4 regions of the Vibrio sp. M260121 genome follow, and region 4 is predicted to be linked to each of the others. Evidence: predicted binding sites of a transcription regulator. Region 4 holds the regulator's gene; each other region holds the start of a gene.

Region 1 (7,964 bases), on a different contig from region 4:
TTCTATTTATTGCGTGTATCGCAATTAACATGCATGGGCTTTCTATTTGGCATTTCAGTACCGCGTTGATCTTACTCGGGGTTGGATGGAATTTCATGTTTATCGCCGCCACAAGCTTGTTTAGTCAGAGTTATGAAGCAAAGAACAAGAGTAAAGCACAGGCGTTTAATGAGTTTTTCGTTTTTAGCTGCGTCACCGTTACTGCGCTTTTGTCTGGTTGGTTGGAATCTACCGTAGGATGGCAGAACTTGAATTTGTATGTCCTGCCTTTTGTACTATTGGTAATGGGAATATTTTTTATCAAAGCAAATAATAACTCTGAATCTCAAGTTGCATAAATCAACTTCAAGATTTTATAAGACCCAGTTATGTACGCTGGGTCTTTTTTGTCTATCGGCTCACAACCCACAAAATAATTGGTTAATTATTGTTATCTAAGTAAGTTTTTCGAGCTTGAAATGTCGCATCAGTAAGGTTTTTTCTCTAGCATTTTGTAATAAATATAACAATCGTGTATATATCCTGTCGCAATTTAATAATAACTATAGAAGCCTCATCTATGTCAGCCTTAACTTCCAATAAAGCTCAAGAAACCCTTGTAGGAGATTCCGACGAGCTGGTCTCAACAACCGATCTCAAAGGTGTTATCACTTATTGCAATGATGCATTTTGCAGAATCGCTGAATACAGTCACGATGAACTGCTCGGACAAAACCACAATGTCGTACGCCATGGTGACATGCCTAAAGCGGCATTCGGTGATATGTGGGCTCGTCTAAAACAAGGCAAAGCGTGGCGCGGAATTGTAAAAAATAGCACGAAGTCGGGTGGATATTACTGGGTGGATGCTTATGTAACGCCCATTTATGAAGGCCACCAAGTTGTGGGATATCAGTCGGTTCGTGTAAAGCCAAAGCGAGAGTGGGTGGACATTGCTTCTAAAGCATATCAGGGCTTATTGAAGTCTGAAAAATCTGGCCGTGCTTGGACCTTGAAACTGAGTGATACGTTGCGTTATGCGATTTTACTTGGTGCACTTGCGGCACCAACAGCTGGCTTCGCTTTTTCACTTGAAGGACCATTGGCTTGGCTTGCAGCATTGCTCCCGGCTGGGGTGCTTGCAATGTTGTTCCGTCAAGAGCTTATTGATACGCCACTGCAATTTAAAAAACTGCAAGCGCAATTCGACAGTGTGAGTCGCTTGGTGTATTCCGGTAATAAACCATTCTCTATCGCGGACTTTCACATCAAAATGCTCTCCGCTCGTATTCGCACCGTTTTGGGGCGTATGACGGACTCTGCAAGACCGCTCCAAAATTGCGCCGAAGAGTTAAGTAATACCACAGCAGAAGTACTTACTGCTTTGACGCAGCAGAACAAAGACATTCATGAAGTTCGTGATGCTGCTGACTCGATGGAGGCATCAGCGAATTCGGTTTCATCCAGCACTCACGATGCTCATCTGCTGATTGATGATACGTTGAAATCCTGCTTAATGGCGAAAGAGACCATCGATCAAACCCATACCAACCTAGCGCAACTGAGTTTGCAAGCTGAGAAGGCGACAGAAACAACGTATCAATTGAGTGACCAAGCACAAAAGGTCAGTCAATTAATGGAAGAGATTGGTGGAATAGCCGATCAAACTAACCTGCTAGCGCTCAATGCTGCAATTGAGGCAGCGCGAGCGGGTGAACAAGGTCGCGGCTTCGCTGTGGTTGCCGATGAGGTGAGAGCGCTATCTGGACGTACTTCGAATGCTACTGAGCAAATTAAAGCATCCATTGAAACCATGTTGATGACGATTCAGGGCTGGCAGAAAGACATTATCGCTAACAAAGATCAAACGGATACATGCTCACAAGTTGCAGAGCAAAGTGCGTTGCGACTATCTGAAGTAGAGCAGATGATGCAAACCATGAGTGGGTTGATGGTGAATGTCGCGGATTCTGCTAACAAGCAACTGCAACTGTCTAGCAATGTGAATCAACACATTCATTCGATTGCTTCTACCGCGGAGCAGAACTTGGCCGCGACATATTCTGTAGAGCAAAACAGTAAGCAGTTAAAAGAGCAGGTTCAAGACTTCTACCGACTTGCGAATCAGTTTGAAGAGAAGTGATACGAACTAGAACTAGATCGTTGAATCGTCGTTCAAAATGAACAGATAAAATAAAGCCCCGCTACAGAGAGCGGGGCTTTTCAGTTTTCAAATTCGCAATAGAGAAAACTGATAATTCTAAGCGATTAAGCTAGCAGTTCTTTTGCTGTGTTCACTACGTTTTCTACAGTGAAACCAAACATTTCGAACAGTTGGTCAGCTGGTGCAGATTCACCGAATGTTGTCATACCGATGATGCGACCGTCGAAGCCAACGTACTTGTACCAGAAGTCAGCAATGCCCGCTTCTACAGCGATACGTGCCGTTACGTCTGATGGCAGTACTGACTCACGGTAAGCTGCGTCTTGCTTGTCGAATGCATCTGTTGATGGCATTGAAACAACGCGCACTTTCTTACCTTCAGCGGTTAGTTGCTCAGCCGCTTTCACTGCTAGTTCAACTTCAGAACCAGTTGCAATTAGGATTAGCTCAGGCTTGCCATCACTGTCTTTCAGGATGTAAGCACCTTTCGCGATGTCCGCTACTTGCTCAGCCGTACGCTCTTGTTGTGCAAGGTTTTGACGAGAGAAGATAAGTGCAGATGGTGCATCTTTACGTTCAATCGCCAGTTTCCATGCAACTGCAGACTCAACTTGGTCACATGGACGCCATGTGCTCATGTTTGGAGTCAGACGTAGAGACGCGATTTGCTCAACTGGTTGGTGAGTTGGACCATCTTCACCAAGACCGATAGAGTCATGCGTGTAAACTTGGATGTTCTGAACTTTCATCAGAGCAGCCATACGCATAGCGTTACGAGCGTATTCCATAAACATTAGGAATGTTGCACCGTAAGGAACAAAACCGCCGTGTAGTGCGATACCGTTCATGATCGCTGTCATACCGAATTCACGTACACCGTAGTGGATGTAGTTACCAGAGAAGTCGTTCGCTTCTAGAGACTTAGAACCAGACCACATAGTTAGGTTAGAAGGCGCTAGGTCAGCAGAGCCGCCCATGAATTCTGGAAGCATTTGACCAAACGCTTCTAGTGCGTTTTGAGATGCTTTGCGTGATGCGATGTTCGCAGGGTTTGCTTGAAGGTCTGCAATGATTTGATTTGCTTTCTCTTCCCACTGCGCAGGAAGTTCGCCATTTAGACGACGCTTAAGCTCTGCTGCTTCTGCAGGGTAAGCCGCTGCATATGCTTCGAACTTCGCGTTCCAAGCCGCTTCTTTCTCAGAACCTGCCGCTTTAGCATCCCACTCAGCGTATACGTCCGCAGGGATTTCAAATGCTGGGTGTTCCCAACCTAGGAATTCACGCGCTGCTGCGATTTCTTCAGCACCTAGTGGTGCACCGTGACAGTCGTGTGAACCAGATTTGTTTGGTGAACCAAAACCGATGATAGTTTTAGTACAGATAAGTGTAGGGCGTGGATCTGCTTTCGCAGCGATGATTGCTGCGTTAATCGCTTCAGAGTCGTGACCATCTACAGCAGGGATTACGTGCCAGCCGTAAGATTCAAAACGCTTAGGCGTGTCGTCAGAGAACCAACCTTCAACGTGACCATCGATAGAGATGCCGTTGTCATCCCAGAATGCGATCAGTTTGCCAAGACCTAGCGTACCAGCAAGAGAACATGCCTCGTGCGAGATACCTTCCATCAGACAGCCATCGCCCATAAACACGTAAGTGAAGTGGTCAACGATGTCGTGGCCTTCTTTGTTGAACTGAGCCGCTAGTGCTTTCTCAGCCATCGCCATACCAACAGCGTTAGTGATGCCTTGACCTAGAGGACCCGTTGTAGTCTCGATACCAGGTGCGTAGCCGTACTCTGGGTGACCAGGAGTCTTAGAGTGAAGCTGACGGAAGTTCTTAAGATCGTCGATAGATAGCTCGTAACCGCTCAGGTGCAGTAGAGAGTAAATCAGCATAGAGCCGTGACCGTTAGACAGTACGAAACGGTCGCGGTCAGCCCACTCTGGGTTAGCTGGGTTGTGGTTTAGGTGAGAACGCCAAAGAACTTCAGCGATATCAGCCATACCCATAGGTGCGCCTGGGTGGCCAGAGTTAGCTTGTTGAACACCATCCATGCTAAGAGCGCGGATTGCATTTGCGAGCTCTTTGTTTGAAAGAACGTTACGAGAAGACATGTCTGCTCCTGAGTGCATTAAGCGAATTGATAAAGGAATGTGGGCACATTAACCGAGTAAACTGGGCATAAAAAAGTGCGGACAACATTCTCTCAAAGCCAAAATCCGACTGCAAACGTTTTACTCACCATTTTTGCGGTTTTAACTCAATCTTTTCGCACTTAATAGGTAATTTATTAGAAATTCACCCCATCAAAAGCAAACGATTGGGAAATAAGCTAGGCGAATTCAAATCGAAAAAGAGCTTGTAATTCGACTGTGGGAAATTAAAATAGACGTCTAGATGTAGAAACACCTACAAACTGTATTGTATTTTTCGTGGCAAGCTGCGTTAGTTAGCCATGAGTAAACCTTAAGATTGGAGCTATCATGGCTAAGCACCTGTTCACTTCTGAGTCGGTATCAGAAGGTCATCCAGATAAAATCGCAGACCAAATCTCTGACGCAGTTCTTGATGCTATTCTTGAGCAAGACCCAAAAGCACGTGTTGCTTGTGAAACTTACGTTAAAACCGGCATGGTTATGGTTGGCGGTGAAGTAACGACTTCTGCATGGGTTGATATCGAAGAAATCACTCGTGAAACAGTTCGTGAAATCGGCTACGTTCACTCTGACATGGGCTTTGATGCGAACTCGTGTGCAGTTCTAAACACCATCGGTAAGCAGTCTCCAGACATCAACCAAGGTGTTGATAAAGCTGATCCTAAAGAGCAAGGCGCAGGCGACCAAGGCATCATGTTTGGTTACGCAACGAACGAAACTGAAATTCTAATGCCAGCTCCAATTACTTACTCTCACCTACTTGTTAAGAAACAAGCTGAAGTTCGTAAGAGCGGTAAACTAGACTTCCTTCGCCCAGATGCGAAATCTCAAGTAACGTTCCAATACGACCAAGGTAAGATTGTTGGTATCGATGCTGTTGTTCTTTCAACTCAACACTGTGATTCAGTAACAACACCTGATCTACGTGAAGCAGTAATGGAAGAGATCATCAAGCCAGTACTACCTTCAGAGTGGATCACTAAAGACACTAACTTCTTCATCAACCCAACCGGTCGTTTCGTTATCGGTGGCCCAATGGGTGACTGTGGTCTAACTGGTCGTAAAATCATCGTAGATACTTACGGCGGCGCAGCTCGTCACGGTGGTGGTGCATTCTCTGGTAAAGATCCATCGAAAGTAGACCGCAGCGCGGCTTACGCAGCACGTTACGTAGCGAAAAACATCGTTGCAGCTGGCATGGCTGACCGTTGTGAAATCCAACTTTCATACGCTATCGGTGTTGCTGATCCAACGTCTATCATGGTTGAAACGTTCGGTACTGAGAAAGTATCACACGAAATCATCATTGAAGCGGTTCGTCAAAACTTCGACCTACGTCCATACGGCCTACAAGAAATGCTTAACCTGCTTCAACCTATCTACAAGCAGACAGCAGCATACGGTCACTTCGGTCGCGAAGAGTTCCCATGGGAAGCTACAGATAAAGCAGCTATCCTACGCGATTTCGCTGGCATCAAGTAATCAAGCCACGCAAAGAATCGATAAAGCCCTCGCCTCTGGCGAGGGCTTTTGTTTCTGCCCCCCTCTCAGCCTTCTCACTCTTTCCTTGAACAAAAATTCAGCAATTATTTGTAAATTGCCCCATCTCCGCCAATAGTTAACATAATGTTAAATGCACTTTTCGATGTATATAACGTAAAGAACTATGATGCAGGCTCACGTGGCTAAAAAAGTCATGAAAAACGTCAGCCAAACATCTTTATATGGCCTAGGTGCCACCGTGGGAATAAATCAAGGAGGAGTTATGCCTCGTACCGTGAACCCGTCTGACTTCCAGGGTAAACGAAAGGAAGTTCCAGATAATGAATACGCCAGAACCATTCCATGCAATACCGTTAGCATATCGGCACCATTCCATTGGCTCGCGTTGGGTCTTCATGACTTTGTCCGCATGCCACTCATCAGTGCCTTTTACGGCATCTGTTTTATGGCTGCTGCGATTGGTATTGTGCTTCTGGTTCAGTGGCAAGGCACGCATCTCGTCGTGATGCCAAGCTTGATTGTTTACATGCTGATCGGTCCATTTCTAGCACTTGGCTTATATGACGCAAGCTGGGAAAGAGAGCGTGGGCACAAACCAAGCTTGTTCCACTCAATGAAAGCCATTGGGCGTAACTCGACCTCTCAATGGGCATTCGCCGTATTGCTCGCAGTGTGTATGATTTTCTGGATGCGAATTGCTGCACTGCTTCATGCGCTATACCCTTCTGTACAAGGTGCTCCGCTGACTGAATTCTTACCTTTCTTAGTGATCGGTTCACTCGTTGGTTTTGTCTTGGCTTGTGTGGTCTTCAGCATTTCTGCTTTCTCCATCCCGCTGATGATGGAGCGCCGCGTTGATATGATGACCGCCGTTTTCACCAGCTTTAACGCGGTAAAATCCAACATTCCAGCGATGATTGTATGGGCTGCCATTATTTGTGGCGGTATCTTAATCGGCTTTGCGACGTACGGTATTGGTATGCTCTTCACCATGCCAATCCTCGGGTACGGTACATGGCATGCTTACCACGCAACGATTAAGAAAAAACACACGCCTTAGAAAACTGATGCTATGATCCAGCCCTCGCAAACGCGGGGGCTTTTATTGAGTAAATGGGGTGAGTTGTGGATATAGAACTGAGCTACAAAACCAAGCAAGTGATGGCAGATTGCATCGCGATGGCAGAGCAAGCTTTCAAGCGTTCTTTTCCAATTCCTTCTCTGACTTTCAATGTGCGTGGCAAAGCTGCGGGTAAAGCGTATTTGCAATTGAATGAAGTCCGTTTGAATCCAAAACTGTTCAGCGAAAATCCACAAGCGTTTATCCAAGAGGTTATTCCTCACGAAGTTGCCCACTTGATTACCTACCAAGTTTACGGTCGCGTTCGCCCGCACGGAAAAGAGTGGCAAGGTGTTATGGAGGCGGTATTCAAAGTACCAGCCAAAACCACTCACAGCTTTGATGTGGCCTCTGTTCAAGGAAAAACCTTTGAATACCGATGTGGTTGTATGACCTACCCACTTTCAATTCGTCGTCACAACAAAGTGCAGCGTAAAGAAGCGCTATACTCATGCCAAAAATGCCGCCAACCGCTGAACTTCACGGGAACTCAGCTCTCCTAACTGCACAAATTTCCTACTTTTCTATTCCAGAAAGAGAGACATTCGCTCTCAAAGTGTCTCTTTTTGCCTGTTATTGTTGGTTTGCTCATCACTAAAGCTAATTTGTGCGTGTTAGAATAAATAAAGTCATACTTTATAAAGACTTTAATCATGAAATATCTTTTCTCTTTATTCCTGCTTGCACTTTCTAGTGCAGCGATTGCTGCACCTCCAAGCTCTTTTTCCGCGGCCAAGCGGGAAGCGGTAAAAATCTACGCCGATCACCCAACCAGCTTCTACTGTGGTTGTGACATTAAATGGCAAGGCAAAAAGGGCGTGCCGGATCTCTCTTCTTGTGGCTATCAAGTTCGCAAGCAAGAAAAGCGCGCATCACGCATCGAGTGGGAGCACGTGGTTCCTGCATGGCAGTTCGGCCACCAGCGTCAGTGTTGGCAAAATGGTGGCCGCAAAAACTGCACAAGAAACGACAAAGTCTTCAAATCTATGGAAGCCGATCTCCACAACCTGACTCCAGCTATCGGAGAGGTAAACGGTGACCG
Region 2 (7,964 bases), on a different contig from region 4:
TGGAACAACTCAAAGCACTTTTCGCTCAACTTGGTTTCTCTTCTGTACGCGAAATGATGCGTACAAAAGAAGACATCTACAAAGAGCTTGCTCTGGGTGAAGCGTCAGTGACAGACGAGCAACTGTTCGAAGCAATGGCACAAAACCCTAAACTGTTCGAGCGCCCTGTTGTGGTTGCCAACGGCAAAGCGAAAATTGGTCGTCCGCCAGAGCAAGTACTGGAAATTCTATAAATGGATTGCCAGATCCTCATTTTGTATTTCAGCCGTCATGGCTCGACAAAACAGCTGGCAAGACAAATAGCAAGAGGGGTCGAATCGACTCCTCATTGCGAAGCGATTTTGCGTACAGTTGAAGAATTGTCACCTCACTCACATACCCCTTCCGATCCAATTGTTACTCTAGATGAGTTGAAGCAGTGTGATGGCCTCGCGTTTGGCAGCCCAGTATGGTTTGGCAACATGGCAGCACCGCTTAAGCACTTTTGGGATCAAACCACACCTTTGTGGGTGAACGGCGATCTTATCGATAAGCCAGCTTGTGTGTTTACCTCATCGTCCTCAATGCACGGAGGTCAAGAAACCACGCTACAGAGCATGATGACCCCACTTCTGCATCACGGCATGATGGTGTTAGGAATCCCTTACTCAGAGCCAGAACTGCATACCACCCAATCCGGTGGGACCCCATACGGGGCAAGCAGTGTAGGACAAGAACCAAGTCTTACGGCAGAAGAGATTCGTCTCGCACAACAATTAGGAAAACGACTGGCGACCGCAGCGAAAAAGCTCAAAGGAAGTCAGTAAGCTCAAGGATAAGAAATCGATGTCTGACATTATTGACCAACCACCTCTAAGCACCCGAACCCAAACCTATCGCTACATGGCACTGTTCGGCAATTTGGCATTGTTAGCTTGGGTCGCGATTTGGCAATTAGCGCTTTCCCCTCACCCGCACCTAAGCAGTACCACGCTGGCTATCGCATGGTGTATCCCGCTACTTTTACCATTGCCAGGCATTCTTGCAGGTAAGCCATACACGCACGCATGGGCAAACTTCGTCTTGATGCTGTACTTCTTACACGCCCTGACAATTTTGTATATCGATGGTGGTGAGCGTTGGTTAGCGGCTGTGGAACTACTCCTTACTTCACTCGGCTTTGCAGGTAACATCTTGTTTGCACGAGCGCGTGGTAAAGAGTTGGGGTTGAAGCTAAAACGTCTATCTCAAGTAGAGAAAGAAGAGAAAGCTAAATTCAATAAATAGCAGTTTCAATAAATAACCAGCCCAATACGTATTTGGATAATGAAGCCTCCAGTGCTCTCATTCCCAGCAAGAAATACCAAATAAAAAAGAGTCGCACTTGGCGACTCTTTTTTTGTTCAGCTTGTTGCTAGCTAGGCCTAATGCTTAGTTTAGGTCTTCAACCACATCCGTTTCGAGCACTGGCGCAATCTCTGAGTTTTCTTCAGGCTCGACAGGCGTGCGAACTGGCGCATTCCACTTGTAGATCAAGTCGTACTGCTCTGGTGCAGGCTTCACTACGACAGGCTGTTCTGGTTGCGCTGTATCTGTATTTAGATCGACCACTTCCGCTGCTTGAGCATCTTCTGTCGTTGCTGGCAATTGCGTTGGCTGTGCAGGCTCTTCAGGTAACTGGGCCGGCACAACTTCTTCCATACCAGCCATTGGGTCTTCCGTTACTTCTAAAGAACGAATAGAAGAGACTTCTTGCTCAAACGCTTGTTGAGAAGCCAATAGATGGATAGTTAAGGTGACTTGATTGCCTTGAATACGCTTAATTTCAGCACCAGCAACCGAGCTCAACTTTGTTAGTGAGTTTTCTAGCTCGAAGAAATCCATAGCAGAGGAAACGCTAAGCACTTTCACATCAATCGCTTCTGATGATTTGCTCGAAACGACGACAGCGCTCTTCTTCGCATAGTAATCGGCAATGCCACCAACCATTGCAGGAATCGCATTTGCGCCAGATGCCGAGCCACTGCGTGGAGATTGTTTGGACTCAGAAAGCTGAGCTGGAGATTGGTCGTACAGTGTCCAACGAATCTTATCGCCTTGAACACGAACAATCAGTACCGCATCCACTGGGTAACGTTGGCTCGCTTGGCTGATTGGGTCAACAAAGTCACCCCATAGATCAGAAACGTTCACGCCTGTTACATCATCGAAATCACCCACTGGCATCGTGATTGGCAGGCCACGTGCTTGTGCGGCATCACGAAGCGTCGCTGCACTCGTTGAATCTGAATGCTCCCATGTAATCGTACGATCGTAGCCTTGCTCTTCTACCATCCAAACCAGAATGTTCGCACGGTTTGGTGACCAAAGAGGAAGCTGAGCTTGCGTTAGTAGTGAGCGGATCTGGCCACTGTTAAACAGCATTTTTAAGCTGCTTTGACCATCCATTTGGCCATAGCCAAGTTGTGAAATATAGCGAGAACTTGAACCCACTGCTTTCTTAATTACTGGGTTGCTAAGGGAAGATTGGCTGCCTGTCGCACGCACAATCACATCTTGCATACCTTGTTGACGCGCGAGTTCTTCGCCGTCTTTTTGCTCACCGTCGATCGCCACTTCGGCACGATAGATATCTACCTGAGTTAATGCATAAACTGGCAGAGACAACCAACCTATCAATAAGAGAGCTAAATAGCGCATAGTTTTCATAATCCTCTGAACAAGAACACGCATGATAAGCAACTATCAAACCTTGAGCAAGAAGAGTACTGAGTGAATTGTCTGTATTCTGACCAACTTAAAAGGCCCGCATGAAACTAAACATTCGCTGACCTTATAAATCCACACAAAAGTTTGATCTAGGCAACATTGCAATCGATTGCCAGATGATAAGATTCGCCGGATTTGTCTGCGTATCTTTGAATAGGGAATTATTATGAAAAATGCGTTACAAGGCGCTCAGATGCTCTTTGTCGCTTTTGGTGCTCTCGTACTTGTGCCACTTCTGACTGGCCTTGACCCAAACGTTGCTTTGTTTGGTGCTGGGGTCGGTACTCTTCTTTTCCAACTGATTACTAAACGTTCTGTTCCAATCTTCCTTGCCTCTTCTTTCGCGTTTATTGCTCCTATCATGTTCGGTATCCAAACTTGGGGTATCGGTGCAACCATGGGTGGCTTGATGGCTGCTGGTTTGGTGTACGTTGGCCTTGGTGCGATGATCAAAGTGCGCGGCGTTGGATTCATCCATAAAATTCTTCCGCCTGTCGTTGTTGGCCCAGTAATCATGGTGATTGGTCTTGGCTTAGCACCAACGGCTGTAAACATGGCGGTAGGTAAATCAGGTGACGGTGCAATTCAATTAGTGAACGGCGACGCAGCGATTATCATCTCCGCAGTGTCACTGCTAACGACGATTGCATTGAGCGTATTCGCGAAAGGCTTCCTAAAACTGGTTCCTATCGTTGGCGGTATCTTGGCAGGCTACACTGTGTCTCTATTCTACGGCGTGGTGGATTTCACTCCGGTTGCTCAAGCGGCTTGGCTAGCAATGCCAAACTTCACCGCGCCTGAATTCAACATCAACGCTATTTTATTCATGATCCCTGTGGCTATCGCTCCGGCAGTTGAACACGTAGGTGACATGCTAGCGATTTCTAACGTAACGGGTAAAAACTATCTGAAGAAGCCAGGTCTTCACCGCACTATCGCGGGTGACGGGGTAGCAACAATTGCTGCTTCTATGGTTGGCGCGCCACCAAACACGACTTACAGTGAAGTAACCGGTGCGGTTATGCTAACTAAGGCATTCAACCCAGTGATCATGACATGGGCCGCTATCACAGCCATCGTACTTGCGCTGGTTGGAAAGCTAGGTGCGACTCTACAAACGATTCCAGTTCCAGTTATGGGCGGCATCATGATTCTACTGTTCGGCTCTATCGCAACAGTTGGCCTGAACACACTGATCAAGAACCATGTTGACCTTCACAAATCACGTAACCTAGTGATCGTAGCAGTAACGCTAGTGTTTGGTATCGGCGGCATGGCTTTCGGTATTGGCGAGTTCAGCCTACAAGGTGTGAGCCTATGTGGTATCGTGGCTATCATTCTTAACCTAGTGCTACCACACGACCTTGGTGAAAATCACGTGGTGGATAACGCACAAATGGAAGAAGAGAACGCGAAGTAATTTGTAGTGCGGCTTAATCGATTTAAGTCGCCCTTCCTGCCCTCGTAACTCGCTTCTATCTATATAACAGATACAAAAAAGGCTTGGTTTTCACCAAGCCTTTGTTTTTTCAATTCAGTAATAATCTAGCATCAAGCCCGAATTATTTAGTACCGAAGATCTTGTCACCTGCGTCACCAAGACCAGGAACGATGTAGCCTTTGTCGTTTAGCTTCTCATCGATTGCTGCTGTGTATAGCTCAACGTCTGGGTGAGCTTTTTCTAGCGCTTCGATACCTTCAGGAGCCGCTACAAGAACAAGCACTTTGATTGCCTGACAACCTTTCTCTTTTAGAAGATCGATTGTTGCGATCATAGAACCGCCCGTTGCAAGCATTGGGTCAACAACTAGAGCGATACGCTCGTCGATGTTAGAAGCAAGCTTGTTGAAGTAAGGTACTGGCTCAAGTGTTTCTTCGTCACGGTAGATACCAACAACACTGATACGTGCACTTGGCATGTGCTCAAGTACGCCGTCCATCATGCCAAGACCAGCACGTAGGATTGGCACAACTGTCACTTTCTTACCTTTGATTTGGTCAACTTCTACAGGACCGTTCCAACCTTCAATGGTTACTTTTTCTGTTTCAAAGTCTGCTGTCGCTTCGTAAGTAAGTAGGCTACCGACTTCTGTCGCTAACTCACGAAAACGCTTCGTGCTGATGTCACCTTCTCGCATTAGACCAATTTTGTGTTTTACTAGAGGGTGTTTAACTTCAACAACTTTCATTTCCATCTCCGGCTTTTTTGGCAATATTTAAACAAACCTTCAGATTATACATGATTTTTGCAGGGATATCAGGATAGATCACTAAAGAAAAAAACCGACGCAAACGTTTGCTATCTGTATTTAACCACTGGTAGAATAGCGCCGTTTTCATATCCAACTTAAAAACCGAGGACTTCCCTGTGAGTGGTAACAACTCTTCTCTTAGCTATAAAGACGCTGGTGTAGATATTGATGCAGGCAACGCGCTTGTAGATCGTATTAAAGGTGCGGTTAAGCGTACTCGTCGCCCTGAAGTGATGGGTGGTATCGGTGGTTTTGGCGCACTGTGTGAATTACCGACTAAATACAAACAACCTGTACTGGTTTCTGGTACTGACGGTGTAGGTACAAAACTTCGTCTAGCACTGGATATGAACAAGCACGACACCATCGGTGTAGACCTAGTAGCGATGTGTGTAAACGACCTAATCGTGCAAGGTGCTGAGCCGCTATTCTTCCTAGATTACTACGCAACTGGCAAGCTAGACGTAGACACTGCAGCAGACGTGGTTTCTGGCATTGCTGATGGCTGTGTTCAAGCAGGCTGTGCACTTATCGGTGGTGAAACTGCTGAAATGCCGGGCATGTACGAAGGCGAAGACTACGACGTTGCTGGCTTCTGTGTTGGCGTAGTAGAAAAAGAAGACGTGATTGACGGCACGAAAGTAGCAGCAGGCGACGCACTAATCGCTGTTGGCTCAAGCGGTCCACACTCAAATGGTTACTCACTTATCCGTAAGATCTTAGAAGTATCTGGCGCAGATAAGAACGAAGAGCTAGCAGGTCGCACTATCGGTGAACACCTACTAGAACCAACTAAGATTTACATCAAATCAGCACTTAAGATGATTGAGAAGCACGACATCCACGCGATCTCTCACATCACTGGTGGTGGTTTCTGGGAAAACATCCCACGCGTACTGCCTGAAGGCACAAAAGCCGTTATCGATGGTAGCAGCTGGGAATGGCCAATCATCTTCAAATGGTTACAAGAGAAAGGCAACGTTGAAACGCACGAAATGTACCGTACGTTCAACTGTGGTGTTGGTCTAGTCGTTGCACTACCAAAAGACCAAGCAGACGCAGCAGTTGCTCTTCTTAAAGAAGAAGGCGAAAACGCATGGGTGATTGGTGAAATCGCTCAAGCAGAAGCAAACGAAGAGCAAGTTGAAATCCAATAACTTGCGAATCAAGCTCAAAAAATAAAAAGAATGAGGACGCTATGTCCTCATTCTGCTATCTGGAACATCGAAAACCATTCTAATAGTAGGTAATTTAGTGATTACGCACGTCAAACCTACAGTATCAAGGCAGTCTCAATATCATGAAAAACATAGTGGTCCTCATTTCGGGTAACGGCAGTAACCTACAAGCAATACTTGAAGCCTGTGAAGCCAACATGCCAAACGCACAAGTGGCAGCGGTTTTTTCTAACAAAGCTGATGCCTACGGTTTGGAGCGTGCAAAACAGTTTGATGTGAATGGTCACTTTGTCGATCCTAAAGCATTTGAGTCTCGTGAAGACTTTGATGCCGAACTGATGAAGCAAATTGATGAATACCAACCAGATGTGATTGTACTGGCGGGCTACATGCGTATTCTCAGCAGTGCGTTTGTTTCCCATTATCTGGGTAAGATGATCAACATCCACCCTTCTCTATTGCCTAAGTATCCGGGTTTACACACCCACCAGCGTGCTATTGATGCCGGAGACAAAGAGCACGGCACCAGCGTTCACTTTGTCACAGAAGAATTAGACGGCGGTCCTGTTGTGCTGCAAGCTAAAGTACCGGTATTTGAAGACGATGATGCCGACGCACTCGCCGCACGCGTTCAGACTCAAGAGCACAACATCTACCCAATGGTGACTAAGTGGTTAGTCGACGGGCGATTATCGATGACCGAGGGCAAAGCGTATCTCGATGGTTTTGAGCTAGGTGCGCACGGCTACGCAGCCGAGTAACTCTTAATTCCAAACACCAAACGCAAAAAGGCAGCCATCAAGCTGCCTTTTGTTTTATTCGAATGTTTTACTGCGAGAAAACCATCACTCCAACGGTTCGGTCGGCGCTTGATTACCCGGTTTCGGCGCGGCAAACGGAACATCCGCTAACGCTTCAGCGTTATTCAGCACCAATTCACCAACATGGAACAAACCGTACTCGCCCGGCTTCATGCGATGCCATGTTTCATTGCCAGTAAGCGGTTGAGTTGCAATCACAGAAACCACATCGTTTGGCGTTGTCTCTTCTTGGAAGTTGATTTCTACATCTTCATCCAACAGCGCAGCCTTACCAAATGGAGCACGACGCGTGATCCAGTACAAGTGGTTGGTACAGTAAGTCATCACAAACTCACCATCGCTGAGCAGCATGTTAAACACGCCCTTCTCTTTCAGTTTGTCGCAGCACTTTGCAACATAGATAAAGACCGCTTCCATATCCTGAGGAGGTTCAGGAAACTTATCTTCCATCTGCTTTAAGAGCCAGCAAAACGCCATTTCACTGTCCGTTTGACCCACCGGACGATGACGCCCTGTGTGCAAATCTTGGTAATCGGTCAGTTGACCATTGTGTGCAAATGTCCAGTAACGCCCCCAAAGCTCACGCGTAAACGGATGGGTGTTTTCGAGATTCACACCACCTCGGTTAGCTTGACGAATATGGCTCACTACAGCACGACTTTTGATCGGGTAGTTTTGCACCAATTCAGCAATCTGAGAGTCACAACTTGGGTTGGGATCTTTGAAAGTACGGAACCCCTTTCCTTCATAGAAAGTGATCCCCCAACCATCACGATGCGGGCCAGTGCGACCACCGCGCTGCATCAAGCCTGTAAAACTGAAACAAATATCTGTAGGAACATTTGCGCTCATGCCGAGCAATTCACACATGGTTTAACGAACTCCTTACCTTAAAACACAACTAAGCCAGTATTCGGCTTAGTTGTAAATCTTATTCCATCTCTTTTTCGATCAACTGAATGATG
Region 3 (7,964 bases), on a different contig from region 4:
TTGGATGGTGTAATGCACCGTGTATCTTTCTCGCTACCAGCATGGAAAGACCTACCAGCGGGCGGCACTTACGAGCTTGATATGGTTTACTACCTACCAATCTCTGGCCCTGCTAACTACACGGTGATTTCTGGTGGTAAAGAGTTCGCGTTCAAGTTTGAGCAACCAGACCTACCAATCGGTGACTTAAACTCTGGCACTGGTGGCGGCGGTGGTACTGAGCCTGGTACTTGTGACACAACAGGCCTTGTGACTTACCCAGACTTCCCACAAACGGACTGGCAAGGTAACCCAAGCCACGCTAACCAAGGTGATAAAGTGATTCACAATGGTGTGGTATACCAAGCGAACTGGTGGACAGCATCAGAGCCTGGTAGTGACGGTAGCTGGTCGACAGTATGTAACGTTTAATCCAGATTGAATGGATAACAAAAGCGCGCGATTTAAATCGCGCGCTTTTTTATTGTGGGGGATATGATTTTGTTGCTTTGGATTATTGCAAATAGACGCTTGAGTAAACGATCAGAACTCATAACCTTCAGGAATAACCACGATCCCTTTTTCTGATACATGAAATCGTTTGGCGTCTTCGATTTTGTTGATACCAATTTGTGTGTGCGGTGGAATACGAACGTGCTTGTCAATAATACAACTGACGAGCTGACAGCCTTCGCCGACCTCTACATCATCGAAAATAATGCTATCGACGACGGTTGCGCTGTCTTGAATACGCACGTTGGACGCGATAACAGAGTGCTGAACGGAACCTCCGGAGTTAATGACACCATTGGCAATGATGGAGTTAATAAAAATCCCTTCATTACCTGTCGCCGATGATACGGTTCTTGCTGGTGGAAATTGGGCTTCATAAGTACGCACTGCCCAATTTGGCTGATACAAGTTCATTGGTGGAACGGGTTCTAACAAATCCATGTTGGCCTCGTAGAAAGAATCAATGGTACCGACATCGCGCCAGTAACAATCTTTGTCTACACGACCTTTACTACCGCAGAACTTATAAGCGTAAACGGATTGAGTGTCGATCAGCTTAGGAATGATGTCTTTTCCAAAGTCATGGCTTGAGTCTTCAAGCTTTGCATCTTCTTCGAGCGCATCTTGCAAAACGTCCATATCGAAGATGTAAATCCCCATAGACGCTAGACTCTGAGTTGGGTCGTTAGGAAGAGTAGGTGGGTTCTTAGGCTTCTCGACAAAGGACTCGACTAAACCATTCTCTTTAATGCCCATTACGCCAAACGCGGTCGCTTCTTCGACAGGTACATCCATACATGCGACCGTTAACTTCGCGCCGTTTTCTTTGTGCTCTTCCAGCATTGCTGCGTAGTCCATGCGATAAATGTGGTCACCGGACAGAACGACGACATACTTAGCGTCATTTCGAGATAACAGCCACATGTTGTGGTAAATGGCATCTGCCGTGCCTTCATACCATGCACCACCTTTGCGCATTTGAGGTGGAACTGCAGTGATGTATTCACCAAGTTCGGGATTGAAGATCGACCAACCATCTCGCAAGTGCTTTTGCAGCGAGTGCGATTTGTATTGAGTTAACACTAAAATCTTTCTTAAACCTGAATGAAGACAATTAGTTAGTGTGAAATCAATGATGCGATACTTACCGCCAAATGGAACGGCTGGTTTGGCTCTATCATCGGTAAGAGGGCTCAACCTTGATCCCATACCGCCAGCTAAGATTACTGCGAGTGCGTCTTGCATAATGTTCCCTTTCCCTTATGTTACGTGCATCGAAAGCAACTTAAAGCCTGAGGAGTTAGCCAACTGCTGGTGGCTTTCGAGTGACGTTGTTGAGTGTCCTTTGAACTTATAAATGGTAGTGCTATATAACGTAGTACAAGATTCGAGCCATTGGATTTTGTTAATAAAATCAATGCCCTTTAGAGGTGGGGTATTATTTATTGCACTATATTAGGGAGTGAGGAAATTGTTGCTGCACCGAATTGGTGAAATGAAGTGAATACTCTAATTTTGTGGTTTCAGTTTACATTGTAAAGGGTTTTAAAAACAATTAATTAGCGGTCATTTAAAATGAAAACAGGAGCACCATGGCTCCTGTTTGTTTGAGATAAACGTTTCATGCTATGAAAGGCCGATAATATTGCCTTGATCGTCAAGATCGAGATTCATGAACGCGGGTTTATCCGGTAAACCAGGCATGGTCATAACATTACCTGAAAGCGCGTAAACAAAACCAGCACCTGCACATAAGCGTAGCTCACGAATAGGAACGCTAAAGCCACTTGGCGCTCCTTTTACAGCTGAATCAGTGGTAATGGAGAGCGGCGTTTTCGCAATGCATACCGCTAGTTCGTCAAAGCCCAATTTTTCAAAGTGCTTAAGCTGTTGCGTCGCGAGTTCACTCATTTCAATATTTGCAGCGCCGTAACCCGCTTCGCAAACGGCCATGAGTTTCTCTTTTAGAGTTTGCTCTTTGCGGTAAAGAGGGCGGAAATCAGAAGCTTGTTCACACGTTTCAACAACGTGTTGCGCTAGTTCTACGGCACCTTCACCACCTTGACCAAATGCTGTACTGACGGCCACCTTAACTTCCGGGTTAAACTCGTGAATCAACGCCTTAAGCGCTGCCAATTCTTGCTGAGAATCTTGCGGGAACTGGTTAATAGCAACCACGGCAGGGATACCGTATTTATGGACATTGTTAATGTGCCACTTTAAGTTTTCAAACCCTGCTTCAAGTGCAGCTTGGTCTGGATTGAAAATTGAATCCGGAATGGCCATACCTGGGCGCAGATCATAGTGACCTGAGTTTGCTTTTAAACCACGTAACGTAGCGACAATCACGACACAATCTGGTGCACGACCCGCTGCAGACGCTTTAATGTTACACGCTTTCTCGAATCCCATGTCTGAGCCAAAACCCGCCTCAGTGACAACGTAACTAGAAAGTTTTAGTGCAATTTGGTCTGCGATGATAGAAGAGTTACCGTGAGCGATGTTCGCAAATGGACCCGCGTGGATCAGGGTTGGCACACCTTCTAGTGTTTGCATCAAAGTAGGGGCAATGGTTTCTTTTAGCGTGACAGCCATTGCTCCGGCAACTTGTAAGTCCTCAGTTGTCACTGGAAGGCCGTCTAAGTTGTAAGCCACGACGATACGGCCAATGCGTTGGCGCAGATCTTTTAAGTCTTTAGCTAAAGCGAGGATCGCCATTAGCTCAGAAGCGGCAGAGATATCAAAACCTTCTTCACGTTCAAAGCCGTTGATAGTTTTGCCTTCTTCATTGAGACCAATCTTAACCATGCGCAGTGCACGGTCGTTATGGTCCATCACTCGCTTCCAAGTGATTCGTTCGACGTCGATCTTTAGTGCTTTTAAGCCAGTGCGGGCTTCGAATGCCTCGTAGCCTTCACGTTGTTCATGATAAAGGCGAGCATCTAATGCGGCAGAGGCCAAGTTATGTGCCGCTGTTACCGCATGAATATCACCAGTGAGATGTAGGTTTAACTCATCCATTGGTGCAACTTGGGAATAACCACCACCTGCAGCGCCACCTTTGACACCAAAGACTGGCCCCATTGATGGTTGACGGATACACGCCATTACAGATTGGTTGATCTTAGATAAACCCTGAGAAAGACCGATTGTGGTTACGGTTTTACCTTCACCCAGAGGGGTGGGTGTGATTGCAGTGACCAACACCAACTTGCCGTCTTGATTTGCGTTTAAGCGATCAAGACATTGGGGATGAACTTTAGCTTTGTGTTTTCCGTGTGTATCGAACTCTTGTGGTAAAAGGCCGGCATTGGCAGCAACGGTAGCGATAGAAGACAACGGTGTGTTTCGGCAAATTTCAATATCAGACTGCATGGATACTCCAAAAAAATGGCTAACACGTGGCGTTCAACATCAAGCAAGCAAAAGACTCAGCAAGTGTTGCGCAAACGTTTGCGCGAGAATAATACTGGTAAAAAACGAGGTGTAAAGCAGTTCGTGCGCCTTAGCGTGCTACATCATAACAAAAACCACTAATTACTGCGCTAGATCAAAACAAAAAGGCCACCAAATGGTGACCTTCGCATATTTATTGCTCTAAGTACTTGGTTCTTAGCGATCCCAGTAGGTTTCTTCTAGGCTATCTTCACGCTCTGGTAGTGCACGTGATAGGCGAGGAGAGTGCTGAGTTAACACTTCATAGCTTACACGGTTTGCGTACTTACAGATCTGAGATAGAGAAGAGTAAGTTAGGCAGCGTACTTCGTGTTTTTCAGAGTTTGGCACTTCTTTATGGTGGAATGAGTTCGCCGCCATGTCGTGTAGAAGTGCAGACAATGCTGCATCACCGGCACCGTTGGTGTTCTTGATCTCAAGTGGACCACCAAGGTAAGGGCCAATGTGTGAGTACACTTTCATTGGGTTTTGACAATCGTCTTTACGCATTGCACGGCTAAACTCAAACTTGTTGAACTCTTCAATCGAGCCTTCAAGAATATCGTGCGTCGTTTCGCGTTTCACTTTCTCATCAGTGTAACCCGCCATGTAAAGACCGTCAGGGCCTGCAGTACAAAGAACTAGATCTACCCATTCCAGCGCTTTATTCGCTGCTGCAAGTGGATCGCCTTCGCCAGTCAGTGCTGCGCCTTCTTCTTCGTTCATTGCAACAACAGATACGTTCTCGCGAATGTACTCTTGCCACCATTCAGCGTTGCCTTCGATCACATACTTAGTGCCAAGCGTCAGTACTACAGGGACCTCGTGCTTCTTAGCAAACTCAATCGCACGTTGAACGGCTTGAGGCATTTGATCTTCTTCTTTACCACGCATTAGGTAAGAAGAAACAACCAGAGCAGATGCTTTGGTAAATACTTCTTCTGGAATGCTCTCTGGAGAGAGTTTGTTCATGTGACCTTCGTTGATCGCGAAAGTGCGTTCGCCATCGTGAGTGATCAACGTGTAACAACGACCAATCGGACCATCTACGGTTTGTAGATGGTTTAGGTTCATACGAGAAGAGGTACGGCACAGGTAACGGTAAGCGAAAGAACCAACTTGAATGTTCTTTGACATAACACCAAGTAGCACTGATTTGCTGTCCGCAAGCACGGAGTAGTTGTGAAGAGTGTTACCGATAGTGTCACCTGGGTATTGGTGAGTAATCAGGCCTTGTTCTACTAGCTCTTCGTACAGTGCGTCCGCTTTGCTCTCTTCAAGAACGAGAGAATGTCCTTTACTTAGGTTGTATTTTTCTAAAAACGCATCATCTACGCGCGCTTCGATATCTACGATGGTTTGACCGACACCAACGACCGTAGGGCGGTACAATTTCGGTGCTTGTCGAATTTGGTTTACTAATGGATCTCGAGCGTGAGTTGGAAAGTAGTGTTTAGATTTTCGCTGACCAGGAAACTTCATGCTTGTTCTTGAGTGAGAAAAAAAGAGGCGGGATTGTATCACAAAATTTTGAAAATCGTTCCGTTTTCTTGCAAAGAAATTTGCCCGCTGAAAAAATCAACGGGCTGCTGTTTTTACACACAAATTGGGGTTAATTTGTAGGAGTTACAGTCGGTTCCACATAAGCTTTTGTGCCATATAGAGGAACCGTTGATAAGCTATGTTTGAAACTGCCTTCTGTCTCTTTGGTTGTGTAAGACAAGTAAAGTAGCGTTTGGTTTTCTGGATCGTAAATGCGACGTACTTTCATTGTCTTGAAGAAGATGCTTTTTGACTTCTTGAAGACGACTTCACCAGATTTGCTTTTATCAATCTTTGCAATCATCTCTGGCGTGATGTCGCCTGTTTGACGACATGAGATAGAACTGTCACTTGGATCAGACAAGCTTAAATTCGCCTCGATAGAAGCGATATGACAAGTCACACCCGTCACGACTTCGTCTTGTAGGTGGCCGATTTTGATGTCTTTCATTGTGAACATACCCAGTGATACGTCACCTACTTCATTATCACTACACCCAGCCAAAACGGTTACCAAACCCAAAGCAAGCAAGCTTTTCTTCATTTTTCATCCCTTAATTAGGCTAATTTATTAGTTCAATTTATCAGACGCACACACTTAAAACAAAATTTGGCGTTACCTCAGGAGTTTAGCTAGGTTTGTAAGAGGCTTCATGCTAATGTACCGCTCCAGAACAGATGACGCCTACATTTCTAATCAAAGTCCTGTTTTTGATTCGCTGTAAAACACTAGGCTTGCAGCGCTTAAGGTAAGAAAATGAACCAACAACAATTAGAAAGCATCAACAGAAAAAATGCGTGGTTGCATGATTTAGTAGAAGTCGAATTTCCTACTAAAGAAAGTATTGAAGGGCGAGCCATCTATACTCGTATGCTCGACGCTTTAACCTACGATGCTGTCGATAAAACTACGCTTTTAGAAAACGGGCAAGAGTTAACAGGGGACGACATCTTCCTTGTTGACTTTCATAGGCTTACCGTGATGTTTTCGATTCTACAGTCACAACGTTGGTCGGATAAGCACGAGCAGGAAATGATCGTCGAATACTTAACTCAGATCATTTTGACGCCTGAGTTTGAGCTTTATGTCGGTTTTAAACAAGGCGAGGCTGTAGCAGCGGCAATTGTCAGCCAATTTGAAGGCAACACACTTGTTTCTGACATTACCGTTTCTCAAAACTTGGATAAATCGCAGTTTGTGTGTGATTTGGCGAAAAAATTGAACGACGATCAAAAGTTGTGTGAAACAATAGTCGTAGAAAATTGATCAATGTCGGTCCCAGTTGGGGATTTGGCATTTAATATGTGCAACAACATTCTTTCTCGGCTGGGCGACACATGGTTATGCGTTTGACGCGTTTATTGGCTCTATTTCTATGCTTAGGGACGGCCGCAGTCAATGCTGACCAAACGGATTGGGAAATTAAAAAAGTACTGGTTTTACATTCGTATGAGCCCTCATACCAATGGACCAATGACATTCAACGTGGTGTCGAAGAGGGCTTTGAGCAAACCAACAGTGAAGTCAAACTATCGATAGAATACCTAGACGCTAAGCGCGTGCACTCAGATGGCTATTTTCAAAACATGGCCAATTATCTGCAGCTCAAATATCAAAACTACAAGTTTGACGGCATCATCATCTCGGACGACGCTGCACTAGAATTTTCTAAACGTTACTTACCAAACGACGAGCGCTCTGTGCCTTTGGTGGCCGTTGGCATCAATAACACACAAGCGACGTTAGACTCTTTAAGTACTTCCGGTAGTATCTTGTATGAACAAGATAAAGTTATCGAAAACATCAAGCTCATCATTAAGCTACGTCCTCAGATAAAGAACTTGTATTATCTCGCCGACAGAAGCATGACATCGGAACTGGTTCATACTCGTGTTGTAGAAGAGATGAAGAAGTTTCCTCAAATCAATTTGATTGAGCTTCGGGATGAACCTTTGGCTGAAGCCGCGGATAGGCTCTCAAAGATCAACCCAAATGATGCTGTGCTGCTGACTCATTTCAACACAGAAGCGGAACAAGGCCATTACCATTCTTACCAAGAAGTGGCACACGTTATTGGCGCTAAAAGTGTTGCGCCTGTATTTGTCTTGTGGGAAATGTACCTAGAAGAACCGGGTATTTTGGGTGGATTCTTAAATCGTTCGAAGCAATATGGTCACGAAGCAGCAGAGCTAATGGCTGCTAAATTGGGTCTATCTATGACCCAAACTGACAACGAAGTGATTTCTGAAGCCGTATTAGACTTCGTGGCTATTCAAAAATATGGTATCAGTCGCTACGACATTCCTAAATCAGCCCACATTATCAATGCACCACCTCCTGCAGTTAAAGTTAATATCAAACTGTTGCTCTTTGCTTGTGCGCTAATAGTTCTGCTTTCTTTGGTGATTGTTAGTCAGTTTATGACCATTCGCCAGCGCAAAGTGATCGATCAGAAGAACCGCAAGATCGTGACCTTACAAAAGCGCACCTTGAG
Region 4 (7,964 bases):
CACAACAATTCAAGGCTTACCGTAGAGGCATGCGTATCTTGGATTGCTTTGTAAGCGTTTAGGGCACCTTCTTCTTCTAGTTGCTCGACAGAGTCAATGCCTGCTTTCTTCAACATACGTTCAGTTGCAAGGCGTAGATTAGGAAGGTCTTTCAATCGGTTAGGTTTGGCGCTCGCTTGTTGTTTTTTCTCTTGCTTAGCAGTCTCTAGAGATTGCTTTGCAACTTCAATCAAGCGATCGGTCGAATCCCATAGATCATCAGAAATAGCGTAGTATTTCGTAACGACTGGGAAACCACGTTTCTTGTAGACGTACGGTTTTAGTCCTTGAGTCTCGAAGTCAGATGAAGTTTGTTGGTCAGCTCGTATATGAAGTTGATTGTTCACAACTAGTGCAAACATCGTTTCATCGGCGAAGAGCCCAAAGCCGCCAAACATTGAACGCGACTTGATATTACCAAGTGCCTCAAACAGCTTCATTGAGTCTTTGAGTATCGGTTTATCCATGATGTGTTATCTCGGTGTAATTAATATTACGCCACCAAAAATCAGGTCCGAGAGATTAGCAAATGCATGCAGACACAATGTCATTAAAGGGTAAACTCACTTAATGCATATTTGCCATCGGTAACCCCGCTACCTTCCATCTAATAAGATGGTTCAGGCCGGAGGCTTTGCGTCCCACCCTTTCGAATGGTTTGCCCTGTGCGTGACTCTTTGAGAATACTTCGTATATTGAATTAACATCACGTTTCAAACACAAAAGTGTGATCTTGGTTCAGTTAATAGCGCTAAGTTGATGTGTTTTGTTTCATATTGCTGAGCATCTACTTGTCATACAAAAGCTTGATGTAGGAAATGGGCTACACCTTAATTAAAACAGCAACTTATCGAAGCTTAAGGTTGTATTCTTGAGCTGAAATATTAAGGGAAAGTTATTTTTAGATATTAAAAAAGCGCCCATAAGAGCGCTTTATAAAATGAGTTCGCAGATGAGGTTAGTTTAGTTTCTTAACCGTGTTGCGAACAACGATCTCTGGTTGCATCTCGAACACACGTTTCTCGTGTTCTTTGTCTTTGATGCGTTCCAAAAGGATCTCAAATGCGTTTTTACCCACACGACGTTTTGGTTGGTGGATAGTCGTTAGCGGTGGAGAAAAGTATTCTGCAAGCTCAATGTTGTCGTAACCGATCACGGATACATCATCCGGTACTTTGATACCGTTTTGCTGCAAGCGGCTCATTAAGCCTAGCGCCATTGTGTCGTTAAAACAGAAGACAGCTGTTGGGCGTTTTTCCATTGCTGTGATGTTATCTGCCGCCAGTACAGCAGTATCACATTCGAAGTTACCTTCAAGAACCCAATCTTCGTTAACCGTTAGGTTTGCTTCCGCCATTGCTCGGCGGTAACCAGCGATACGCTCTTGGCACGCTGCTTTTTCAAAATGACCGCTCAAACATGCGATGTCAGTGTGACCGTTATCGATCAGGTATTTCGTCGCGATGTAGCCGCCTTCTTCCGAGTTATCGATGATCTTATCTGCCTGCGAGCTCTCAGGGCCCCAGTCCATCACAACTTTTGGAATGTCAGAATGGCGGTCTAACATCTCTTTTAGCTCTTCCGTCAAGTCAGAACACATTACTAGGATGCCATCTACGCGTTTCTCAGCTAGCATGCGGATGTAGTCACGTTGCTTCTCGTAGATACCGCCCGTGTTACAAAGAATTAGAGTGTAACCTTGACGGTAACAGTAACTCTCAACACCATCGATGACTTCAGAGAAGAATAGGTTGGTTGATTGAGTAACTAACATACCGATAGTACGAGTAGAGTTGCACTTCAAGCTACGAGCAACGGCGCTTGGCGCGTAATTTAGTTCATCAACCGCTTTCATTACTTTTTCTTGGGTTGCTTCTGCAACAAAGCGAGTTTTGTTAATTACGTGCGAAACCGTTGTGGTAGAAACGCCGGCTAAGCGAGCAACGTCTTTAATAGTGGCCATAAATGATGTCCTGTATCGAGCTACTGAATACCGTGAGTGAAGACAACCATACGCTTAGGGTCTTGCACAAACCGAGCAACTGCAAGAAAGGGCATTGCTGAGATATTTGGCAGTGGTTGTTCCGAATCGGTATAAAAAGATTTGTAGCAACATTTGTTGCTGATACTCATATTCCCTTCTTTTATAAGTGAGGAATTAGTCAGCAATCATGTTAAGAAAACACAAAAACCGCTATATTTCAGCGGTTTACATATAAATCATATTTAATCGTTTGCGCTCACATTTTAGACTGATGTGGGCAGGCTGGCAATATTTTCAGCGGTTGTTTTGTGCCCTTGAGGTCACATTTTCACGGCTAAATTGGTTGGGATTCTCTAAGCCAGATTAAAACTAAACGAATAAAATAGGGAGCCTAAATAGCAGGCTCCCTAAAATAGGCGGCAATTATTCACCAAGAAGGTAGGTGCTGTCCAGTTTACAAAATGCAATTAATAGTTGCGCAACGCTAATATAGAAGCCAAATTCGTCGAACTGCTTACATTTAGCAGCAAACTGAGGTAGCCAAGTCAAAAGATGCTGTTGGATGAAATCGTTCTGCTTGTCGAACGCTTCTTCCATGTGCTTTTCTTGCTCTAGTTCGTTAGAGCGAATAATCATATTACCCAAGAAATCCAACTCTACCGCTAGGTGGTCAGCTGGCTCTTTCAGGTTTTCATCAACTTGCACGCCAAACTCTGCCATCAGTTTTTCCATCTCTTCTGCTGGCTTATCGTTTAGCAGGCCAGATTGGCCAATGTACATAGAGGCGTAAGGCAGTGCACCGTGCTTTTCTGTCTTAAGGAAAAGCTCGCAAAAGTCTGCTGCCAACTCAAGTTGTGCGTCTTCACGATCCTGCAGACGGTTAAGTGCATCAACAAGGGTATCCACAGCTGGTTTTAATGACTCATTTTCACCAAGGCCAGCCAAAAAGCTTCGAATTTCAACACTGTGGTAGCTTTCTAGTTCTTTCTCTGTCAGTTCTTTTGCGAACAGGCTAGAAAACCACCAATAGATTTCTGCGCGTTTCTCGTTAAAAGCTTTCACTTCTTGCATTTTTTTGCTCCTAAATGGTTATCCCCTAAGTGTAAACAATTAAGATGAATAGCAGTAACTATAATTGTTATCCATTATGGGAAAATATGCGCGTTTATGAATGGCTGTAAATAAGCTTGCTTTGAATCAATAAAAACGCAAAATCTTGCTTTTTAATGTATCTATGACTAGAAATGTTACTAGTTATGAATAGAATACGTCTTGGAAAATAAAAAAGACAGAAAGTGGTGTAAATGAGCTATCACGTATTAGTCGTAGAAGATGATGTAGTAACTCGTAGTAAGCTTGCGGGCTATTTCCAAAATGAAGGCTACAAAGTTAGTGAAGCAGAGAGCGGGGCAGAAATGCGCGAAGTGCTTCAAAGTGGCGATGTAGACCTGATCATGTTGGATATTAACTTGCCTGGCGAAGATGGCCTTATGCTTACGCGTGAATTACGCAGCCAATCAGATATCGGCATCATATTAGTGACAGGACGCACGGATAGCATTGACAAAATCGTTGGCCTAGAAATGGGCGCAGACGATTATGTGACAAAGCCTTTTGAACTAAGGGAATTATTAGTTCGCGTTAAGAACTTGCTGTGGCGCATTTCAGCGGCACGTAGCGGTTCGCAAAAGACAGCGAACGACACTAATGAAGAACACATTGTGCGCTTCGGTGAGTGGACGTTTGACATTCAACGTCGTGCTCTAAGCCGTAACGGTGAGCCAGTGAAACTAACCAAAGCGGAATATGAGCTATTGGTGGCACTGTCTTCGTACCCAAATCAGGTACTAAGCCGCGAGCGTATTTTGAATATGATCAGCCACCGAGTGGATGCGCCAAACGATCGTACTATCGATGTACTGATTCGACGCATGCGCGCTAAGATGGAGTTTGATCCAAAGAACCCACAAATCTTTGTGACCGTTCACGGTGAAGGCTACATGTTTGCAGGTGACTAAATCATCGCAATAAAGAAAAAGGAGAGCATCGGCTCTCCTTTTTTGTATCTGTTATTTCTGTAAAGACAATCTAACGATAAGCTTTATTAGCGACAACGTTTTTGCTAGGCAGCAATTAAGGTTGTGCGACTTCAGGCTCTTCTATCTCAACCATTGGCGTTTGTCCTACGTTGTCACGCAGTTTCTGCCATAACCCGCCAAGATACTCATGCCAGTACAATTCCGTTTGCTCTAAGTAACGAGCTTTCGGTGCGTACTTTTGCCATGGCTGTTCGATATCATCAATCGCCATAAAGTTCGTTGGTGCGGGGATGGGTTTAATACCCGCAGCGTTGAACTCATACAAAGCACGTTTCATGTGGCTAGCAGAAGTCACTAACACAATATCTTTTTGTTTTACGAAGGCTGCCGCTTGGCGTGCTTCTTCCCAAGTGTCTTTCGCGTCTTCCAACAAAATGATATCGGATTTGGCCACACCAAGAGAAAGCGCAACGTTCGCCATCATACGAGCATGGCTTATTTCAGAGCCGCCAGCGTAGCCTGACAGAATGAGTTTTGCACCTGGGTACATACGCAAAATACGAATGCCTTCGGTGAGTCGCATCAGTGCTGTGCGACTTAATTGAGAAGTGGGCGGGATCTCATTGTCCACCACATGTCCGTTACCGAGCACCATGACATAGTCAACGGTACCAGAAACAGGTAAAAACGCTTTATACTCGCGCTCAAGAGGCATTAACAGCTTGGTTGAAACAGGTTGGAAGGCAACAAGAAAAATGCCGACGAAAGAGAATAGAACAACAAAGCAGCCAGTTTTACGTTTTGTGGTAAAACTAATGAGAGCAAGACCTAACAAGCCTATGATTAACAATGCCGGAAGAGGCATCAACAAGGCTGACATAACTTTTTTCAGCTCAAACATACATAAATAGTCCGAAAAAACATCAATTGATAATAAAAATGAGGATAACCCTCTTTATTCCTGCTTTCCTTGTGACAGAATAGCGGCACAATCCGTTATGATAACTCAGCAGAAGTGACAGAAGACCGCAATTTCGACGATATCGCCCACAAATTTGCAAAAAATATTTACGGCTCCGATAAAGGGGAGATCCGCCAAATCATTGTGTGGGAAGATTTTCTACAGATTCTAAGTGAATTAGACGCCGACCATCAAGCCCTGCAAGTCCTTGATGCGGGTGGTGGGTTAGCACAATTGTCGCAAAAGCTTGCTCAGCTCGGACATCATGTCGCTTTATGTGATCTATCTTCGGAAATGCTGCAACTAGCAAAGCAGGATATTGAAAAAAACGGTTTGCTTGAGCAGTATCGCCTGATTCATTCACCTGTCCAATCCATTGGTGACCATATGGAAACGCAGGTGGACCTTGTCATGTTTCATGCCGTCATGGAGTGGTTGGTCGACCCGAAAACCGCACTCGAGACCGTTTTGGAACAGGTCAAGCCGGGGGGCATTGCTTCGGTTATGTTCTATAACCACCACGGCTTAGTCTATAAAAATGTGGTTTGTGGCAACATTCCTCATATTTTAGACGGCATGCCTCACCGGAAAAGATTTAAACTACAGCCACAGAAAGGCCTAAAACCCGAAGAGGTCTATCAATGGATAGAAGATTCTGGTTTTAGTATTTGTGGCAAATCTGGTATTCGTTCCTTCAGTGATTACATAGGCAATATGCAATACATGGGCGATTACGAGTTTGAAGATGTGTTGGCGCTAGAAAAACAACTTTGTCGACAAGAGCCATACCTCTCATTAGGCCGCTACATTCACGTGTGGGCTAAGAAGAACGATAAACAGGAATAACGATGAGTGAGATGACTCTCAATGCTGCAGAGCAACCAATCGATGAGTTGGTTGGCTGGGTTAAGCAGCACGATTTCTCGTTGAACCTGACCACTGAGCGATTGGCATTTTTGATTGCCATCGCTGTACTAAGTAATGAAAGGTTCGATGAAGAATTGGGTGAAGGTGAATTGCACGACGCATTTGCCATCGTCACTCGACTTTTTGATGAGACCGGCGAAGCTTCGGCTTTCCGTGCGAACAATGCCATCAACGAGATGGTTAAGCAGCGTCTGATGAGCCGTTTTGTCAGTGAGATTACTGACGGAGCGAGCATTTACCGCTTGTCGCCATTAGCGATAGGAATTACCGACTACTACGTGCGTCATCGCGAGTTCTCGAAACTGCGTCTTTCTATCCAGCTATCGATGGTAGCGGATGAAATGGCAAAAGCGATTGAAGCGGCACAAAAGGGTGGCACTCCGGGCCACTGGAAGAAAAACGTTTACGGAATTTTGAAATATTCTGTAGGCGAGATCTTCGATCAAATCGACCTTAACCAACGTGTGATGGATGAGCAACAACAGTCTGTAAAACAACAGATTGCTGATCTGCTTAACAAAGACTGGCGTGAAGCGATCAACAACTGTGAAGCGCTACTGTCAGAAACGTCTAGCACGTTGCGTGAACTTCAAGATACACTGCAAGCTGCCAGTGATGAACTGCAAACTCAGATCCTAGATATTCAAGAAATTGTTTACGGCGATCCTGAGCTTGAGTTCATCGAAGAAGCCTTGTTTGGTCTGCAAATGAAGTTGGACCGAATCACAAGCTGGGGTCAGCAAGCGATCGACCTTTGGATTGGTTACGACCGACACGTACACAAGTTTATCCGTACTGCCATTGATATGGATAAGAACCGTGCGTTTAGCTCGCGTCTGCGTCAATCCGTCAAAGATTACTTCGATGCGCCTTGGTATCTGACTTATGCAGATGCGGAAAGGCTTTCTGACCTTCGTGATGAAGCCCTAGTACTGCGTGATGACGAGGTAACGGGTCAAGTTCCGATGGAAGTAGAATACGAAGAGTTTCAACAAGTCAATGATGAGTTGGCAGAGCGAATTGGTGACATGCTGAAAGCGCATAAAGATCAAGGCTCACCAATCGACTTGAGCGTGGTTCTGCGAGATTACCTTGCACAACACCCATACACTCATCACTTTGATTTAGCTCGCATTGTCGTTGATCAGGCGGTACGTCTGGGTTACTCAGAATCCGACTACCAAGCTGTTCAGCCAGACTGGAAAGCAATCAACGAATTTGGGGCAAAGGTACAAGCGAATGTCATCGACCGATACTAATGAATACATGTCAGAGAATCTGGCAAAAGCAATTTCTAACCCTCTGTTCCCAGCGCTAGACAGCATGCTTCGAGCAGGGCGTCATATCTCAAGTGAAGATCTAGACAACCACGCGTTGTTGTCGGATTTCGAACTTGAGCTTTCTTCTTTCTACCAACGCTACAACACCGAATTGGTGAAAGCGCCAGAAGGTTTCTTCTACCTTCGTCCACGTTCAACATCTCTGATTGGCCGTAGTGTCCTTTCTGAACTGGATATGCTGGTGGGTAAGGTACTGTGTTTCCTTTACCTAAGCCCAGAGCGTCTTGCGCACGAAGGCATCTTCACTAACCAAGAGCTGTACGACGAACTGCTTGCTCTAGCAGATGAAAACAAGCTGATGAAGCTGGTGACGAACCGTGCTACCGGTTCTGACCTTGATAAAGAAAAGCTGTTTGAAAAAGTACGTACGTCACTTCGTCGTCTACGTCGTCTAGGCATGATCATCAACATCGGTGAAACAGGTAAATTCAGCATCAGTGAAGCGGTATTCCGCTTTGGTGCCGATGTACGTGTTGGCGATGATATGCGTGAAGCGCAACTGCGTCTTATCCGTGATGGTGAAGCAGTAGTGCACACCAAAGAGCCAAGCCAAGGCAGCCTATTGTCTGAAGAAGATCAAGACGACCAAGCCCAAGAAGAAACAACAGAAGAGGGTGAAGCATGAGCATGATTGAACGCGGTAAATACCAATCGCTGACCATGGTCAACTGGAA

What was found. Region 4 encodes PurR, which represses purine synthesis genes. Its sites were predicted from a motif close to TNANGNAAACGTTTNCNTNA; they were not measured.
Region 1: the regulator PurR is predicted to act here: its motif matches at 4,365-4,384, upstream of metK (methionine adenosyltransferase).
Region 2: the regulator PurR is predicted to act here: its motif matches at 5,033-5,052, upstream of purM (phosphoribosylformylglycinamidine cyclo-ligase).
Region 3: the regulator PurR is predicted to act here: its motif matches at 3,934-3,953, upstream of QTO06_RS23085 (formate--tetrahydrofolate ligase).

The regions. Positions count from the first base shown of each region.
Region 1 is NZ_JATABF010000002.1:202,699-210,662, forward strand. It holds gene QTO06_RS02580 (MFS transporter) at 1-338, shown strand, start outside; gene QTO06_RS02585 (methyl-accepting chemotaxis protein) at 560-2,122, shown strand; gene tkt (transketolase) at 2,248-4,257, opposite strand; gene metK (methionine adenosyltransferase) at 4,627-5,781, shown strand; gene QTO06_RS02600 (DUF2189 domain-containing protein) at 6,065-6,862, shown strand; gene QTO06_RS02605 (SprT family zinc-dependent metalloprotease) at 6,928-7,425, shown strand; gene endA (deoxyribonuclease I) at 7,576-7,964, shown strand, end outside.
Region 2 is NZ_JATABF010000028.1:20,395-28,358, forward strand. It holds gene arsC (arsenate reductase (glutaredoxin)) at 1-233, shown strand, start outside; gene wrbA (NAD(P)H:quinone oxidoreductase) at 234-806, shown strand; gene QTO06_RS15440 (DUF2069 domain-containing protein) at 826-1,266, shown strand; gene QTO06_RS15445 (DUF2066 domain-containing protein) at 1,411-2,679, opposite strand; gene QTO06_RS15450 (uracil-xanthine permease family protein) at 2,915-4,168, shown strand; gene upp (uracil phosphoribosyltransferase) at 4,311-4,937, opposite strand; gene purM (phosphoribosylformylglycinamidine cyclo-ligase) at 5,117-6,157, shown strand; gene purN (phosphoribosylglycinamide formyltransferase) at 6,301-6,939, shown strand; gene QTO06_RS15470 (class II glutamine amidotransferase) at 7,024-7,869, opposite strand; gene lpcA (D-sedoheptulose 7-phosphate isomerase) at 7,931-7,964, opposite strand, start outside.
Region 3 is NZ_JATABF010000059.1:771-8,734, reverse strand. It holds gene QTO06_RS23095 (chitinase C-terminal domain-containing protein) at 1-411, shown strand, start outside; gene glgC (glucose-1-phosphate adenylyltransferase) at 523-1,737, opposite strand; gene QTO06_RS23085 (formate--tetrahydrofolate ligase) at 2,119-3,867, opposite strand; gene QTO06_RS23080 (inosine/guanosine kinase) at 4,105-5,409, opposite strand; gene QTO06_RS23075 (CreA family protein) at 5,540-6,013, opposite strand; gene QTO06_RS23070 (flavodoxin) at 6,227-6,736, shown strand; gene QTO06_RS23065 (HD domain-containing phosphohydrolase) at 6,808-7,964, shown strand, end outside.
Region 4 is NZ_JATABF010000004.1:102,095-110,058, reverse strand. It holds gene QTO06_RS04195 (TfoX/Sxy family DNA transformation protein) at 1-506, opposite strand, end outside; cyclic di-GMP riboswitch class I at 623-712, opposite strand; gene purR (HTH-type transcriptional repressor PurR) at 998-2,002, opposite strand; gene QTO06_RS04185 (hypothetical protein) at 2,023-2,172, opposite strand; gene torD (molecular chaperone TorD) at 2,447-3,094, opposite strand; gene torR (two-component system response regulator TorR) at 3,328-4,041, shown strand; gene elyC (envelope biogenesis factor ElyC) at 4,157-4,963, opposite strand; gene cmoM (tRNA uridine 5-oxyacetic acid(34) methyltransferase CmoM) at 5,078-5,869, shown strand; gene mukF (chromosome partition protein MukF) at 5,872-7,209, shown strand; gene mukE (chromosome partition protein MukE) at 7,190-7,915, shown strand; gene mukB (chromosome partition protein MukB) at 7,918-7,964, shown strand, end outside.